Regions from separate parts of the Citrobacter rodentium NBRC 105723 genome, predicted to be linked through region 1. Evidence: predicted binding sites of a transcription regulator. Region 1 holds the regulator's gene; each other region holds the start of a gene.
The links. Region 1 encodes CRP, which controls carbon source genes, mostly activating them, when cyclic AMP is high. Its sites were predicted from a motif close to ATGTGANNNNNNTCACAT; they were not measured.
Positions count from the first base shown of each region.

Region 2: a site for CRP is predicted at 1,202-1,219, ahead of bhsA (multiple stress resistance protein BhsA). Genes of this name have one in related genera too.
Region 3: a site for CRP is predicted at 876-893, ahead of azuC (stress response protein AzuC). Genes of this name have one in related genera too.

Region 1 covers NZ_CP082833.1:889,520-891,722, forward strand. Annotated here, with positions in the region: gene K7R23_RS04235 (phosphoribulokinase) at 1-38, shown strand, start outside; gene K7R23_RS04240 (OsmC family protein) at 169-573, opposite strand; gene crp (cAMP-activated global transcriptional regulator CRP) at 875-1,507, shown strand; gene K7R23_RS04250 (YccS/YhfK family putative transporter) at 1,560-2,203, shown strand, end outside.
Region 2 covers NZ_CP082833.1:4,329,800-4,332,002, reverse strand. Annotated here, with positions in the region: partial or broken gene K7R23_RS20610 (TonB-dependent receptor domain-containing protein) at 1-370, opposite strand, end outside; gene comR (TetR family copper-responsive transcriptional repressor ComR) at 410-1,045, opposite strand; gene bhsA (multiple stress resistance protein BhsA) at 1,286-1,543, shown strand; gene K7R23_RS20595 (fimbria/pilus chaperone family protein) at 1,897-2,203, shown strand, end outside.
Region 3 covers NZ_CP082833.1:3,518,893-3,521,095, forward strand. Annotated here, with positions in the region: gene K7R23_RS16675 (MFS transporter) at 1-735, opposite strand, end outside; gene azuC (stress response protein AzuC) at 946-1,029, shown strand; gene K7R23_RS16685 (DUF2766 family protein) at 1,152-1,403, shown strand; gene K7R23_RS16690 (non-heme ferritin-like protein) at 1,532-2,035, opposite strand.

The DNA.
Region 1 (2,203 bases):
TGGTGCAACGGCTGATGGAAGGGAAGAAGATCAAGTAAGGCGAAATCTTGCCAGATAACGCCTTCTCCAGCCCGGAACAGGCTACAAACGTAGGCCGGGCAAGCGAAGCGCCCCCGGCAGTGTGCCGGATGGCGGCTAACGCCTTATGGCCTACAGATTGCGCAAAACCTAAGCCGCAATCACCTCATACGAGTGGGTAATGTTTACCGCTTTTTCCAGCATCAGCGCCACCGAGCAATACTTCTCCGCGGAGAGATCGACCGCCCGCGCCACTGCGGCATCTTTCAGGTCATTACCCGTAACGATGAAATGCAGATTGATATGGGTGAACAGACGCGGCGCTTCTTCGCGACGTTCAGAGGTCAGCTTCACTTCGCAGTTGGTCACATCCTGACGGCCTTTTTGCAGAATGGAAACCACGTCAATGGCGCTGCAACCGCCAGCGGCCATTAACACCATTTCCATCGGGCTGGGGGCCTTATCGCCTGAGTTGCCGTCCATCAGGATCTGGTGCCCGGAAGCCGACTCGCCGAGGAAGGTTAACCCTTCAACCCATTTAACACGCGCTTGCATATCTCGTAACTCCAATGTTGCAATTTTCCCCACAGATTACGCGCCCGCGACAAATCTCGCAACGGAAGGCGACCTGCGTCATGCTGAAGCGAGACACCAGGAGACACACAGCTAAAGCTATGCTAAAACAGACGAGATGCTACGGTGCGTTGACGTACTGTGTATGCACAGGATTTCATATTAAAGGCTGCTGCCGTTATTGACAGCCTCTTCCCGGGAAGCGGGAAGCACATTTTTGCAACCCCAGAGACAGCGGTGTTTTCTGGCTCTGGAGACAGCTTATAACAGAGGATAATCGCGCATGGTGCTTGGCAAACCGCAAACAGACCCGACTCTCGAATGGTTCTTGTCTCATTGCCACATTCATAAGTACCCGTCGAAGAGCACGCTGATTCACCAGGGTGAAAAAGCGGAAACGTTGTATTACATCGTGAAAGGCTCGGTAGCAGTGTTGATTAAAGATGAGGAAGGGAAAGAAATGATCCTTTCTTATCTGAATCAGGGTGATTTTATTGGCGAACTGGGCCTGTTTGAAGAAGGCCAGGAACGTAGCGCATGGGTACGAGCTAAAACAGCATGTGAAGTGGCGGAAATTTCCTACAAGAAGTTCCGTCAGCTGATCCAGGTCAACCCGGATATTCTGATGCGCCTCTCTTCCCAGATGGCCCGCCGCCTGCAGGTCACCTCAGAAAAAGTCGGCAATCTGGCTTTCCTTGACGTGACCGGGCGTATCGCCCAGACGCTGCTGAATCTGGCGAAACAGCCGGATGCCATGACCCACCCGGATGGTATGCAGATCAAAATCACGCGCCAGGAGATTGGTCAGATCGTTGGCTGCTCCCGCGAAACCGTTGGTCGTATTCTGAAGATGCTGGAAGATCAAAACCTGATCTCCGCGCACGGTAAGACCATCGTCGTTTACGGCACGCGTTAATCCCGTCGGAAACGGCGCGTTACCCCGGTAGCGCGCCGTTTTTGTTTTACCGATGTGGCGCAGACTGATTTATCACCCGGAGATCAACTACGCACTCCGTCAGACGCTGGTGCTGTGTTTGCCCGTGGCCGTCGGCCTGCTGATCGACCAGCTCCATCTGGGCCTGCTTTTTTCCCTCGTTCCCGCCTGCTGCAATATTGCCGGGCTTGATACGCCGCACAAACGCTTCTTCAAACGCCTGATAATCGGCGCGTCGCTGTTCGCCGGTTGTAGTCTGATCATGCAGCTGCTGCTGGCCCGCACGGTGCCGCTGCCGCTCATTCTGACTGTCCTGACGCTTATCCTCGGCGTCACCGCGGAAATCAGTTCGCTCCACGCCCGCCTGCTTCCCGCGTCGCTGATCGCCGCGATTTTTACCCTCAGTCTGGCGGGGAATATGCCGGTCTGGGAGCCGCTGCTGATCTATGCGCTGGGCACGCTATGGTACGGGCTGTTTAACTGGTTCTGGTTCTGGCTGTGGCGCGAACAGCCGCTGCGCGAGTCGCTGAGCCTGCTGTATCGTGAACTGGCAGACTACTGCGAAGCCAAATACAGTATGCTGACTCAGCACGCCGATCCGGAAAAAGCCCTGCCCCCGCTACTGGCGCGCCAGCAGAAAGCGGTTGACCTGATCACCCAGTGCTATCAGCAGATGCA
Region 2 (2,203 bases), 1.9 Mb from region 1:
GCGAGGCCAGCGTCACATCCCACTTCTGCCATTTACCGCTCTGCTTCACTTCCGACTTCAGAACGTTGAAATTCGCCCCCAGGCTCCAGTCGCTGTCGGCAATGAAATAGTCCACCGCGCCCTCCATGCCGTAAATCCGCCGATCGTCAGGCTCTACGCGGATGGTCATATCGCTGCGGTTAATAACAATCGATTTATCGGAGTTGGAGTAATAGGCCGCCAGCTGCGTGCGCAGGCTGTCGCCGGTATAGCGCCAGCCCAGTTCATAAGAGTTAACCTTGATGCCTTCCAGACGCGAGTCGGCGACGTTGACGCTGCGCTGAAGCTGATAACGATCGCCCACCAGCTGATAAGTGCCGTTCCCGTAATAAGAAGTTACCGGGAAGCGATTCCCCGGTCAGGCAGGCGATTACGCTTTCAGCAGTTCAGGCCACATGCGCAGGGTGGTTCGGGTGATCTGCATCAGCTTGTCGAAGGTGGCGCCTTCGCGGGCGCTGATCGACATCCCCTGCAGGATACAGTTCAGATATTCCGCCAGATTCTGCACATTACAGTGCGCCGGTAGCTCTCCGCGCGTCTGGCGCTGGCGCAGAAACTGGGTCAGGGTTTGCTCCTGCATGGCGTGCCGGCTTTTCACGGTATGCGCGATGTCGCTTGACGCAGCGGCGAGCGTGGCGGAGGTGTTAATCATAAAGCAACCCGCCGGGGTATCTTTGCTGGTAAAGCAGGTCGCCACGGCGGTGAAATAATCTTCCAGAGCAGCCTCTGCGCTTTTTTCTTCGCAGAACAGCTGCGCTTCATGTTTCGCGGCGAAACGGGCGATATACCGGTCGAGCACCGCGCGAAACAATCCCTCTTTATTGGTGAATTCCGCGTACAGCGTCGGAGCTTTTGCGCCCGTTGCTTCAACAAGATCAGCAAGCGAAGTCGCTTCATAACCGTGCTGCCAGAAGAGTGTCATGGCCTTATCAAGCGCGGCTTCCCTGTCGAACACTTTTGGTCGGCCACGGCTTTTTTTAACGCAACCTGTCGGTTCAGTTGTCATGATGCCGTCGTACCTGAGTGAGTGTGATGAATGACCATTATAAAAATAAATGCTTCAGCTCACCAGTGCATTCAGCGGAAAAATAGTTTCAATGTATTTACATGAAAAATAACCGTTTTTTGTTTTATATAACGATCATTATAAAAAATAGTTGACGTGTGACCTGGATCACACCTATCATTTAGTTATCGATCGTTAATTAAATGCTAACTACACTGTTCATCTGCAAAGGTCATTATCATGAAAAACGTTAAAACCCTCATCGCTGCCGCTGTTCTGAGTTCACTGTCATTCGCCAGCTTTGCTGCCGTTGAAGTTCAGTCCACCCCCGCCGATCAGCAAAAAGTCGGCACTATCTCTGCAAGCGCGGGGACAAATCTGGGGTCGTTACAGGACGAACTGGCGCAAAAAGCCGATGAAATGGGGGCGAAATCGTTCCGTATTACCTCCGTCAGCGGTCCTAACACCCTGCACGGTACTGCCGTGATCTATAAATAAGCATTAATCCTCATTAATGCCGTCACTGCTTTTACTGACCTCGCCTGTTTTATACCGGCGAGGTTTTTTATAAATATCCAGTCGTTATTTTTTGTGATGTGTTTATTTATTAAATATATAATATAAACAAATCTAATGTTATCTCATGCTACATACGTTTTAAGCCTGCCTTAATCATCATGTAAGACTTATTAATTTTACTTAGTGGTTTACACTCATCTATTCTCTGTATGTATTTATAAGATTTTCCTTATTAAGCAAGGGTGCTTAATCAGTGGATAACGCTATGCTGGTTGCTGATTTTTCCGCGCCAGAACATGGATAGTAATATTTATTCTCAGGGAGCTCATAGTATGTTGCCGCTAAAAAAAGTATTATCCGCAACACTTATTTTTTCGTCCATTATTGTCACGCCTTTTACTGCGCATTCAGCCGGTATGGTTCCTGAAACCAGTTTATTGGTGATTGACGAAGCCACGCACAGTGGCACCATCAATGTAAAAAATACGGATGCCGCGCCAGCCCTGCTATATACCAATATCATCGACCTGCCGGATGATAACAACGGCTTAAAACTGATTGTCACCCAGCCTGTGGTTCGTCTGGAGCCCGGGCAAACTCAGCAGTTACGCTTTATTTTACAGAACAAGACGCCACTGG
Region 3 (2,203 bases), 2.6 Mb from region 1:
CAGGCTGAATGCGCCCAGCGCGATAAGCCCGATCGTTAATCCTGCATTGGGATGCTGTGCGCCCAGCAGCTCCATCGCATAAACAAGGCTGACCATTGCAACGGCGGTGGCGATAAAACCCGGCAGATCGAAAGGGCGGCGTTCGTCATCTTTAATATCCGGAATAAAACGCAGCGCCAGCGCGATCGCCAGCAGGCCCAGCGGGACGTTAATAAAGAAGATCCAGCGCCAGTTCGCATAGCTGGTGATAAATCCGCCTAACGGCGGACCGATAATCGGCGCGACAAGCGCAGGCCAGGTGAGGGTGGCGATGGCGGTAATAAGCTGATGTTTTGGCGTGGTGCGCAGCACTGCCAGGCGCCCGACGGGAACCATCAGCGCGCCGCCGACGCCCTGTAAAATGCGCATCGCCAGAAAACTCTCAAGCGTGGTGGAAAGGCCGCAAAACACCGACGCGAGGGTAAAGATAGCGAGCGCGAGGGTAAAGACTTTGCGCGCGCCAAAGCGATCGGCTATCCAGCCGCTGGCGGGAATGAGTACCGCCAGGGTTATCAGGTAAGCGCTGATGCCAATATTCAGATCAACCGCCTGGACCCCGAAACTGCTGGCCATATCCGGCAGGGCGGTGGCGATCACCGTGCCGTCGATAAATTCCATAAAGAACGCGCCGGCAACGAGCAGGGCGGCAGAAGAGATGCCCCGTCTGCGTTCTGCGCCTGAATTTTCTTGCTTCATGTCCTTGCCATTCAAAAAAAATTATAAAAATTTACTGGAACTGATAATGGTGTAGATAGTTGATTCTTCAATAAAACAGACCAGAATGAAAACAAAATGTTAATTTTAAATTGTGATTGGCATCACAAAACAGTTGATTTATGTGATGGATGTCATATTATACGCACATAGGAAATAACACCTGCATAACAACACCTTTGGAGTCGTGCCATGAAACTGCGTAAAGTCCTTAAGAGTATGTTCGAAAATTATTGCAAAACTTTCAAAGACGTACCGCCTGGCGCTATGTTCTGATTAAAAAAACCTGCTTCGGCAGGTTTTTTTATATCTGTTACGCAGAGCGTCAGACATTGCTACCGTTTCTGCGGCGTAATCGGTACTATGGCGACCTTTCAACTCTTTCAGGAGCGCAAAGTATGTCCCAACCGATGAATGCCGATCAGGAACTGGTTTCCGATGTTGTCGCCTGCCAGCTGGTTATCAAACAGATCCTCGATGTGCTTGATGTGATCGCGCCGGTCGAGGTCCGCGAAAAAATGTCCAGCCAGCTAAAGAATATCGATTTTTCCACCCATCCTGCGGCAGCCGATCCCGTCACGCTGCGTGCTATCCAGAAAGCGATTGCGCTGATTGAGCTGAAATTTACGCCTCAGGGCGAAGCTCATTAAAATAAACCGATGTTTTAAATTTTGAAATGCTTTTTTGCGATCCGCCAGAAATGGGGCGGCAGGCAGGAAGGTAGTTCGCCACTGGCCTGCCGGAAAGCGAAATGCAGGCCAGTGACAGGGGGAAGGGATTAGTGCTGCTGATAATTGACGACGTTAAGCAGATGCTGAGCGGTTTGCGCCGCGCACAGCCCCGCGCGTTTAGCGCTACGCACCTCATCCAGGATGGTTTGCAGTAACAGCCCGTCCTGCTGCTGCTCTTTTTCCAGATCGTGGAGGAAAGTCAGCGTCGAAGCATCATTCAGCGCCTGCGCTTCTTCGGCCAGTCGTGAAAGCGTGCTGGCGCGCTGCTGGTACTCATCCAGCGTTCTCTGAAACAGTTCTTCCAGCGAATGCAAATCATCTCCCGGCACGTCGATAGCTTTCACCACGGGATTGGCCCCGGCGTTCTTCATGTAATTGAACATGCGCATCATATGCGTGACGTTACTCTGAGCCTGCGCGCGAAGAAAAGTCGCGGTGCCCGTCAGACTATGCTCTGAGCACCATTCGCTCAGATGGAGATAGAGATTGGAGGCGTAAAACTCAAGATTCATCTGAGTATTGAGTTTGTGAACGATTCCAACAACAGCCATATCAATATCCTTATTACTTACCTGAATGAGGGAATGTGCAAAGTGAATCTGCACATGTTACTGGCGACAGAATAAAGTGATTCTGCCGCGTCGGTGTGTTCCTGAAGCTGGCTTAAGCGCCACATAAAATAAGCATAGCCAGGAAATTTAAATAAGAAAATCCTTAGC